DNA from 2 places in the Pararhizobium sp. genome. Region 1 is predicted to be linked to the other one. Evidence: predicted binding sites of a transcription regulator. Region 1 holds the regulator's gene; the other holds the start of a gene.
What was found. The regulator LexA, encoded in region 1, represses DNA repair genes until DNA is damaged. The targets are predictions, from matches to a motif close to TGTTCNNNNTGTGTTCNG.
Positions count from the first base shown of each region.

Region 1 (5,443 bases):
AATCGCAGGCATTGGCGGACGGCAGAGATTTGGTTGGTGGAGAATTGATGGCAGAACAGCGGAAAACCAAAAAATTCGGAATTGATGCCCGCACGCATGAACTCGTCATTGGCACATGGCGCATGCGGCTGCCGCAATCGCGCCTTTTGCGCATCACCATTGGTTGCGGGCTGATTTTCGGCGGTATTTTGGGGTTCCTGCCGATTCTCGGTTTCTGGATGGTACCGCTCGGCCTCATCGTGCTGTCGCACGACCTTGCCTTCGTGCGCCGCCGCCGCCGCCGGCTTCACGTATGGTGGGCCCGTAAGTGGCAGACGTCCAATTAGAACACACAGATTTATCTTTTCGTCCGTCAACAACCTCTGTGTCCAAAAAGCCTCTCCCGATTCGAGAGAGCTGACGTCGGAAAAAAAGGATTCGAACCCTCTATCCGCCTGAGCCTGTCTGTGGCGTCGGGTCCTTGTCCGCAGGCACCGGTTGCGCTGGCAAGTCGCCTGGAGCTTCCTGCTTCGACATCGCATCGCTGTTAGGGCCAGAGGACTTTTCCTCGATTTTCGTTGCCGCATCATTGTCGGTGCTCTCACCATACATTTCGACGCCGGCCCAAGCCAGCGCAGCGAGGACCAGACCGCCGACCAGCACCATCAGCACCGGACGGCCCAGAAAGCCTTGGCGGGACTGCACACCACTCAACTCCACCGTTTTCGTCGTGTCGGCATCGGAAACGCGGTCGCCGCGCTCATCAATATATTTCGCCATCAAAGCCTCCTTGGACGGTGTTTGGATTATGCCGTCCGTTGCACAGTTCTAAGAATCGGGAACGGCTCCGGCCGCGCAAAGGTTCCGCCAGGCCACAGGCCGCGATCGAGGCCAGATGCTCATACGCTCACCGTTCGGTGAAAATGTTTGATTGCCTTGAAAACACTGGCTGAATTTTAGGGACTTGCGGAACACATATGGAACAGATAGTGTTCGTTCTTGATTTGTTTCTCGATTCTGGAGTGATCGTTCATGCTGACCCGCAAGCAACAGGAACTGCTTCTGTTCATTCACGAAAGAATGAAGGAATCGGGCGTACCGCCATCGTTCGACGAGATGAAGGATGCACTGGATCTGGCCTCGAAGTCCGGCATTCACCGGTTGATCACAGCGCTTGAGGAGCGGGGCTTTATCCGCCGGCTGCCAAATCGTGCGCGGGCATTGGAAGTGATCAAGTTGCCGGAGGCCTATTCGATGAGCCTCCAGCCCAAGCGCGGCTTTTCGCCCAGCGTCATTCAGGGCAGTCTTGGCGCGCAACCGGCACCTCCCGCACCCGCCAAGACCGCTGCAAACAGCGACACCGTTTCGATACCGGTCATGGGCAGGATTGCCGCCGGTGTTCCAATCTCGGCAATCCAGAATAACACTCATGATATTTCCGTGCCTATCGAGATGGTCGGGCCGGGCGAGCACTATGCGCTTGAAGTGCGCGGCGATTCGATGATCGAGGCGGGTATTCTCGATGGCGACACGGTCATCATCCGCAACACCAACAGTGCCAGCCCCGGCGAAATCATCGTCGCGCTGGTTGATGATGAGGAAGCAACGCTGAAACGGTTTCGCCGCAAAGGTGCCTCGATCGCACTGGAAGCCGCCAACCCAGCCTACGAGACACGGATTTTTGGACCTGACCGGGTCAAGATACAGGGCAAACTCGTCGGACTGATCCGGCGCTATCATTGATCTGAAAGCATTGCGTTTCCGGCCTGCTTGCGGGTGAAATATGGTCGCCTGGTCTGAGGATGCGACCGCATCACACCGCGCGGCACGATATTGTCGTGTGCCGCCGGGCAGGCCGGCGCTCACGCTGAATGGCTCATATTGGAATATGACGGTCGCTGCGGTTTTGTGAGCGGACTGGAAGCACTGAAACTTGCCTGTGATCCAATGACCAAGGACGTTTTTCGGAAATATCCTCTTGCGGTTTGTCTAGGATCATTCTAAACCGCCGCCACAGTTCGATTATTTGAACTCGTGAGGCCTCGTGGCGGAGTGGTGACGCAGAGGACTGCAAATCCTTGCACCCCGGTTCAATTCCGGGCGAGGCCTCCAAATTTTCCCACGCGGAACGAAAATTAGTTCAGGACAAGACACTGCCGTTGCTTGCTTTGACCCAACGGTCTTGCACGGCGTGACAGTATCTGCCCGGGAAGAATTTTTAGACAGGACCGATCAAACGGTTTCGGCTTTCCCGTCACTCCTGACCGGGAAGACAAAGGCAGGCGGCAGTGGTCGATGGACGTTCTGCATCCGCAGTCCCGGCCTGCTTGTCACGGAAAAGGGGGGGATTTTTGCTCAGTGATAGTAGAAGCAGGCGCAATCAGCCTTGCTGTCATCCGGTTTCGTCCAGACGCGCACTGCGAGTTTCTTGGCCGCACCCGTCTCGTCCAGACGTAGCCCCAGCAGCGACACGGCCGCAAGCTTCGGGTTGACCGCATCAATCTCGATCGTCGATCCAACCTGGTGGACGCCTTGCTTTGGGGTCCAGGTGAAAAACTGCACGCTGTAATGCATTGCATTCTCCTTCACCGCGCTTTGCAGCACATGAGCTTAATGGGTGAACAGACGCTCAAGGCGCTGGCCACGAGGCGTTGCACTGCTGGATGCGTACTCAATGCGTAGGAAGCCAACATAACATATTTTGGCAGGCGGCGAAACATTCTCGCTGCAATTTAAGCCGAATGGTGACTGGTCATCAGCACCTGCCTTGCACGCAGCAAGGGAGGGGCATCATCCGAGTACGGAGTGTACCCCAACCGGAATTGTCACTCTCGTCTGCGGAGCGGCCTATCATCCACGTCGCGGCGCTGAGGTACTGCGCGATCGCCGCTATCCTTGGTAACGCGCCGTTAACGCTACCGTTGGTTTGACATACGTACGCATGTCGAAATACGGCACCTGCCGTATGTCCAACACGCCCATTGCGCGTGCATTTCTCCCGGCATCGATGACAGCATTACGGCTTGACTGGATTGGCTTCATCAATCCCGCTTCGAACAGACGGAGCGGTGCCACCGGTTGGAGGAACCGCTATGTTGCCACTGGAACAGTTGATGCCATTCGCCTTTGCGACGCTGATTTTCGCCTGCATGCCAGGGCCTGCCATTCTCTACATGACGGTACAGACGCTGGCGCATGGCCCCCGCGCCGGGCTGATGGCAGCTTTTGGTGTCCATTTGGGTTGTTATGTTCATGTTGCCGCGACAGCTTTGGGCTTGGCGGCTGTCCTCAGCCATGCACCCTTCGTTTACACCGTCATCAAATTCGCCGGCGCCGCTTATCTGATGTGGCTGGGTGTCACCATGTTTCTTGGCCGCCGGCAGAATGGCGGGGAGGCTGTCAATCCAGCCCCCGGTGTTCTGCGCGACAGCATCGTCGTCGAAGTCCTCAACCCCAAGACTGCGCTGTTTTTCCTGACCTTCCTGCCGCAATTCATCGACCCGGCGCTGGACACGCCTGTCTGGCTGCAATTTCTCATCCTCGGCATGATCGTCAACCTTGCCTTGTCCATTGCCGACCTGGCGGCGGTCGGTATTGCGTTCTTTGCCCTTGGACGCGCTCGAACCAGCGGTTCGAGCTGGCTCGTTCCGAAGGCGTGTGGATCTATACTAATCGGCCTGGGGATCGCTCTGGCACACAAGGGAGCATGATCGGGCTGGCAAGGGAATGATGCGCGAACGACTTGCCTGCAGTCTTCTAACCCGCCGACAACCCCAGGCGAATGGCGTAGGCCGTCAATTCTGCGCCGCTGTGAAGGTCCAGTTTCCGCATCAGGTTTTCCCGATGTTTGCGGGCTGTTAGTGGACTGATCCCGAGACGTTCAGCGATGTCGCGCGTGGTTACGCCGTGCGGGATAAGCGCCAGCATCTGCTGCTCTCGCCGGGTCAGTTCGGCAGGCGACGCAAGAGCGGTCCGTGGCGCAGACGGTCCAGCCGGCCGGTCTTGATGGTCGATGGCAAAACGAACCTCTTCGGCGACATAGGGTTGATCATGCCGCAGCGCCTCGATCGCCGCCATCAGCTCACTCGCATCCCCGCTTTTCGTCAGGTATCCGTCAGCACCTGCGTCGATGGCGGCGCGAACCGAGCGGGGTTCGAGATTGGCCGTCATGATCAGAATCTTCAGATCGGGCCATAAGGTTCGAATGGTCCGAATAAACTGGAACCCGCCGACGCCGGGCATCCCGAGATCGAGGATCAAAAGATCGGTCTTGATTTCCTTGAGCAATCGCTCGACGGTGTCTCCGTCTGCCGCTTCGCTGACGACGGCAATACCTTCGATCGTCGACAGAAGCATTTTGAGGCCTTCGCGCACGATGGCGTGATCATCGGCAAGAAGAACCCTCGAAAGCCCACGCATATCGCCTACCCGTTTTTAGAGTGAATTCCGGAATACCACCGTCTTGTGGCATCGGGAATCAGAATAGGATTACGATGCTCCTCGAGCAACGATTGCAACCCCATCTTGTCGATCTCCTATACCGCCAATCCTACGCGGTGCTGTTTTCCAATTTTATCATTCCGCTGCCTGTTGCTTACATGCTGTGGAGCGTCGTCCCGGGCGATACCCTTTTATGGTGGATGGCGGCGATTTATGGCCTTACCATTGCGCGCGTGCTGGTCTCGCGGCGGTATTTCAAACATTCCAGGCGCGGGGCGGATCAGATCGTTGAAAACGCGCGTTTCTGGGCCTGGCGTTTCGCCATCCTCTCATGGGCGTCCAGTTCGCTTTGGGGGCTGCTTGGGTGGTTCGGTTTTCTGTCAACGCAACCGCAATTGCAAGCCTTTACGACCATTGTCCTGACAGGGCTGGTCTGCGGCGCCATTCCCTCGCTCTCGGCCTTTCCGATTGCCTATATCGGTTCGCTTGCCGCCATGCTTTTGCCGCTCGCGGCACGGGCCGTCATGGGCGATGCCGCGAGCGACACGGTCTATCTCCTGTTCGTGATCTGCCTTGCAGGCGTTAATCTCTACTATAGCCGGGTGTCATACCGGTCGATGGTCGAGACGGTTCAGCTGCGCTTTGAAAATCTTTCATTGATTACCCAGTTGAAAACGGAAAGAGACAAGGCGCAGGGCGCCGATCGCGCCAAATCCCGATTCCTCGCCGCCGCGAGCCACGACCTGCGTCAGCCGATCCATGCACTCAGCCTTTTCAATTCCACACTGGCAGCCTTGGCCGAACGGGGCGATGTTAAAAGCGCCGACGCGCGCAATCTGGCCGGCAGAGTGAAGTCGATTACCGCCAATCTCAGCGGGCTCCTGAACGCCTTGCTCGATGTCTCGCGTCTGGATGCAGGCATTGTCACTGTTGCCAGGGAGCCGGTGGCTCTGGCCCGGCTGTTTGACGATCTGCACGGCGAGTTTCTGGGCAAGGCCGAGGAATATCGCCTCGACTGGACCGT
Region 1 covers NZ_CBDIHY010000003.1:3,553,710-3,559,152, reverse strand. Annotated here, with positions in the region: gene ACQY8Q_RS23060 (hypothetical protein) at 48-326, shown strand; gene ACQY8Q_RS23055 (hypothetical protein) at 427-759, opposite strand; gene lexA (transcriptional repressor LexA) at 1,012-1,722, shown strand; tRNA gene ACQY8Q_RS23045 (tRNA-Cys) at 2,018-2,091, shown strand; gene ACQY8Q_RS23040 (hypothetical protein) at 2,335-2,553, opposite strand; gene ACQY8Q_RS23035 (LysE family translocator) at 3,072-3,689, shown strand; gene ACQY8Q_RS23030 (response regulator) at 3,736-4,398, opposite strand; gene ACQY8Q_RS23025 (hybrid sensor histidine kinase/response regulator) at 4,491-5,443, shown strand, end outside.

Region 2 (5,443 bases), 2.3 Mb from region 1:
ACGCATGCCGGGATGAGACGCGTGACGTAGCGGAACCGGAAACCTAGTCGCGATCATCGTCCCGGGTCAGAGAATCCGCAGTCGGGGTCTGTAGGGAGGAGAGCTCCCGAGAGAACGCCAAACGGGGCGCTGGAAAGCGTCACATAAACTTACTCATTAGAGGCGGTTTCCAGTGCCCCGTCCGATTGAGTGCATGTGTTCAAGACCACGGCGAACACCGCGCGGGGATGCTTTCCGCTGTCTGCCCCTGAAGGAGCGATTATGCCCTATGTCAAACCCGAAATATCACCGGCAACCGAAGTGATGGCCCGTGTCGCTTCAACGTTCTGGCTCAATCATCTTGTTTGCGGGGTGCGCCGCTGCCGCCGCGATTGCCGTTGCCTCGGAAGAACGAACAGGTTTGGAGCTCCTTTCTGCGTTGCCTCGATGAAAAGCAGCGAAATCACGGGGATGCTTGATTTTTGCGGTGATACCTTCGAGCTCGCGACACCCGAACGGGTGGCGGCAAGGCTTGCCGGAGCCAAGACGGACGACGAACGCGAGATGATCCTATTCCGACGTCAGATCTTTCTCTATTTTCACCGGGAATTGGCAAAGGCAGGGTTGGAAGAACCCTTGGGGCCACCCTTTGTCGAGGGCTGATCGTATCAGCCCTTGAAAGCGGTCACTTCGATCTCGATCAGCATTTCAGGGCGGATCAGGTCGCAGACCACCATCGTCGCTGCCGGACGGATATCGCCGAAGGCTTCGCCGAGGATCGGGAAGACGAGATCGGCAAAGGCGGCATCGGTGACGTAATAGTGATTGCGCACCGCATCCTTGAGCGAGAAACCGGCGCCGGTCAGCGCCGCCTCGATCGTCTTCAGGCAGTTGCGGGTCTGCTCCTCCACCGTCTCCGGCATGGTCATCGTCTGGTAGTCGTAACCGGTGGTGCCGGAAACGAAGCACCAGTCACCCTGCACGACAGCCCGCGAATACCCCGCCGTCTTTTCAAACGGCGAGCCGGAAGAGATCAGTTTGCGCGGGCTGGCCATCTTGGATCAGGCCCAGGGATGTGAGGCGGCATTGGCCTTTTCGAACGTGTCGATCGCCGTTACCTTTTCCAGCGTCAGGCCGATATCGTCGAGGCCGTTCAGCATGCAGTGGCGGCGGAAGGCGTCGAGTTCGAAGGTGATCTTGCCGCCGTCCGGGCCGGTGATTTCCTGGTTTTCCAGATCGACCGTCAGGATGGCGTTGGAGCCGCGCGAGGCGTCATCCATCAGCTTTTCCAGGTCTTCGGGAGAGACCACGACCGGCAGGATGCCGTTCTTGAAACAGTTGTTGTAGAAGATGTCGGCAAACGAGGTCGAAATGACGCAGCGGATGCCGAAGTCGAGCAGCGCCCATGGGGCATGTTCGCGCGACGAGCCGCAGCCGAAATTGTCACCGGCAACCAGGATCTTGGCATTCTGGTAGGCGGGCTTGTTGAGGACGAAATCCTCGTTGACGGTGCCGTCTTCATGATAGCGCGCTTCGGCGAAAAGCCCGACGCCGAGACCGGTGCGCTTGATCGTCTTCAGGTAATCCTTCGGAATGATCATGTCCGTGTCGATATTGACGACGGGGAGCGGCGCGGCAACGCCGGTGAGCTTGACGAACTTGTCCATGGCAATGGCCTTCGATTTCAACGGGGCGGAAAAATTTCCGCCCCGCGTTTAGAGCAATTTCACGCCAAAATGAAGGAGAATCTTGTTCCCCGCCGCCGGAAAGCCCGCAAAGCGGCTTTAAAGATCGATGATCGTGCCGCGGCCGTCGTTCCAGATGCGCGGTTCGCGCTGCTGGCGAGTGGAATTGCGGTTCCCAGAATTGCGGTTCACGGTAGCGCGCACTGGCTTGGGAGCGAGCCGCGCCGCAATCGTTGTCCCGATCATCACCACCGAGGCGATGCCGATCAGGGCAAGACCGAGCGAGGCGGTAAACACGAAGGCCATCAGCGTGAACGCGATGCCTGCGATTGTCAGGAGGAGAGAGCGTATGCTTTGCATTGTCGTCACCTTTCGTTGCCCAGAATGTGGGTTCGCCCGCGCCGCGTTGCAAGACCTACTTCCGTATTACAGGTCTGCCTTGCGAAAATGGCGAAAGCCGGGCACAAAAGCCGCATGAATTCGCCCAACGATCGCCACCCTGCCCGTCTGCGCCGCTCGGTTCTGTGCGTGCCCGCCGATAACGCCCGCGCCCTTGCCAAGATCGCCACCCTTGCCTGCGACGCGGTGATTTACGATCTCGAGGACGCGGTATCGGTCGACAACAAGGTTGCCGCCCGCCAGACTCTGGCCGATCATCTTAAGCGGCAGCGCCGCAGCGATATCGAAGTGATCGTCCGCATCAATGATCTGAAAACGCCGTTCGGTGAAAAGGATCTGGCTTTCGCCCTGACACTGTCGCCCGATGCCATCCTTTTGCCCAAGGTCGAAAGTCCGCAGGATATCCAGGCGGTCGTGGATTTCCTGTCGGAAAACGATGCGCCGGATAGCGTTCGTCTCTGGGCGATGATCGAGACCCCGCGCGGCGTGCTCAATGCAGCGGCGATTGCAGAAACCGGCCGGACCTCCGGCGGCAGGCTTGATTGTTTCGTGCCGGGGCTGAATGACCTGCGCAAGGAAACCGGCGTGCCCGCTTTGCCCGGCCGCACCTACCTGATTGCCTGGCTGATGCAGATCCTGCTCGCTGCCCGCAGCTGCGGCCTCGATATCATCGATGCCGTCTTCAACGATTTCCGGGATGATGCGGGTTTCGCGGCGGAATGCGCTCAGGGCCGCGACATGGGCTTTGATGGCAAGATGCTGATCCACCCGGCCCAGATCGCCCCGGCCAATGGCGCCTTCGGTGTCGCCGAGACCGTCCTTGCCGAAGCAAGGTCGATCATCGATGCCTTTGCGCTTTCCGAAAATGTGGATAAAGCCGTCATCAATCTCAACGGCCTGATGGTCGAGCGTCTTCATCTCGATCAAGCCCTGCGGCTCGCTGCCAAGGCCGATGCCATCAACGAAAAAGGAAAAAAACCTTGAAACTTTACCGCCTTCTGACCGCCATCGACGACGCCACCTTCTGCCACAAGGTCACCGCCGCCCTCAACAAGGGCTGGGACCTCTATGGTTCGCCGACCTATGCCTGGAACCAGGAAACCCGGGCCATGATGTGCGGCCAGGCCGTCGTCAAGGATGTCGAGGGCAAGGAATACACCCCCGACACCAAGCTGTCCGAACACTGATCCTGATTGACTGAAAGCTGCTGGGGCGGTTCAACCGTCTCAGCCGCCCACATGCTCGACGCTTTCCTCGATCCGCTCCATGTCGTCGTCCGACAGGCCGAAATGATGGCCGATCTCGTGGATCAAAACATGGGTGATGATGTCGCCCAGCATCTCCTCGTTCTCGGCCCAATAATCGAGGATCGGCCGGCGGTAGAGAATGATCCGGTTCGGCATTTCGCCGGTTTCCATGGTGAAACGCTCGCCGATGCCGCGCCCCTCGAACAGCCCGAGCAGATCGAACGGCGTTTCCAGCGCCATGTCCTCGAAAACGTCCTCATCTGGAAAATCATCGATCTCGATGGTCAGATCGGTGGCCAGCGCCCGGAATTCCTCCGGCAGGTGGCTGTAGGCCTCCAGCGCAAGGGATTCGAATGTGCTGATTGTCGGCGCGTGGCGTTCCCGCCAATCGTCGCTCTGGTCTATACGGGCCATGGGCACTCCTTACTTGCCCCCTGATATAGCCATTTCCCCAGCGTTTTTCGAGGGTTGAATTTGGTTGAACCCTGTCAAGGAATAAATTCTTAGAGAATCCCGTTGACTCTTCTTTGAAGCTCTGGAATCTATAAGAACATAACGGGAACAATTTGAATTGGAGTGACGTCATGGTGCAGACGCCCATGACGCGCGAGCGTCTTTTTGCGCTCCGCGAAACCATTGCGCAGCTGGAAAACGAAAACGTGCCCGGGCTTTTGAAAGCCGCCAGGAAGGGTGCTCCAGCGGGCTTTGAGCCGAGGGCCGGCAACGAGGATAAAGGCGTTTCAACGCATGTTCTTCCCCTTGGCATCGCCGCGCTCGACGATATCCTTCAGGGAGGCCTACCGCTTGGTGGGCTCACTGAAATCCGCGCCGCAGAAACCCGCGACGCTGGGGCTGCCATGGGGTTTGTCCTGGCGCTCGCCGTCCTTTGCCAGTCTGTCCATCGCGCAGAAGCTGCCTCGCCCATTCTTTGGATCGGTCAGGGAATGACGGGCGCGGAGGCGGGAGTTCCTTATGGCCGGGGGCTGCAGGCCTATGGGCTGGACATCGGGTGCTGCATCTTCAGCAGCCCTCGCACCATCGCCGATTCGCTCTGGATTGCTGAAGCGGCGCTCTCTGTACCGATCTTCAGGGCCATCATTCTGGAGGTCCGGGGAAATCCGGCCCAGTTCGGCCTGAACGAAAGCCGCCGCCTGCATATGCGCGCCCGGACCGGTCACGTGCCAATTTTCCTTTTGCGCCAAGCAGGTGAGGAAGAGGCGAGCAGTGCCCTCTTTCGATTCCTTGTCGCCCCCGCCCCCACCGCGGGTCGACCGCTTCCGGACGGATCGATGCTGGCCGGCAGCATCGGCAATCCGGTCTTCCGGGTCACCGTTGAGAAAAGCAGGGCCTTTGCACCTCTTGAGCTTTTGATGGAATGGAGTTCCCATGCCCGCAGTTTCCGACATTTCGTCCCAGAGACAGCCGCGTCTCCTGCAAAATTCCAGCCAGCGCATTCTGTCGCTGAACTTCCCGCACCTGCCGGCAGACCGGGTGGCGCGGATGAAATGGGGCGTATCATGGCTTTCCAGAAAGCGTCCTGACCATCCGCCGCTGGTCTTTGTCGATCGCATCCAGAATGCCATGCGTATTGCAGCTCTTGATATCTGCGGTGAAAAGGCCGGGTTGAAACGCGGGCAAGGCCTGGCGGAGGCGCGTGCCATGCGCCCCGGCATCGAGGTCATCGCGGCCGATCCTACTGCCGACAAGGCTCTTTTGACATCGCTTGCCGACTGGTGCGACGGCTATACGCCGCTTGTGGCGATGGATAGGACGAACGGGCTTTATCTGGATATCACCGGCTGCGTCCATCTGCATGGCAGCGAGCAATCGCTTCTGGCCGACATCCTCTCCCGTCTTGTTCGCCTGGGTATCGAGACACGCGGGGCAATCTCCTCGTCGGCCGGCCTCTCATGGGCGATGGCGCGCTACCGGCCGGGGCAAATCGCCGGGCCTCAGGATGGCGAAGAGGTTCTGTCTTCCCTGCCCCTTGCGGCACTCAGGCTTCCCCTGGACACGATCGAGACCTTGGCACGCGTCGGCCTGAAAACCATTGGCGATCTCATTCCTCTGCCGCGGGCGCCTTTGGCCCGCCGCTTCGGCCCGTCCGTGCTTCTGCGCCTCGATCAGGCGCTG
Region 2 covers NZ_CBDIHY010000003.1:1,283,729-1,289,171, reverse strand. Annotated here, with positions in the region: gene ACQY8Q_RS11770 (hypothetical protein) at 262-642, shown strand; gene ACQY8Q_RS11765 (RidA family protein) at 648-1,034, opposite strand; gene leuD (3-isopropylmalate dehydratase small subunit) at 1,041-1,646, opposite strand; gene ACQY8Q_RS11755 (hypothetical protein) at 1,764-2,024, opposite strand; gene ACQY8Q_RS11750 (HpcH/HpaI aldolase/citrate lyase family protein) at 2,139-3,047, shown strand; gene ACQY8Q_RS11745 (DUF1737 domain-containing protein) at 3,044-3,250, shown strand; gene ACQY8Q_RS11740 (metallopeptidase family protein) at 3,290-3,724, opposite strand; gene ACQY8Q_RS11735 (ImuA family protein) at 3,895-4,851, shown strand; gene ACQY8Q_RS11730 (DNA polymerase Y family protein) at 4,892-5,443, shown strand, end outside.
Region 2: a site for LexA is predicted at 3,857-3,874, ahead of ACQY8Q_RS11735 (ImuA family protein). Genes of this name have one in related genera too.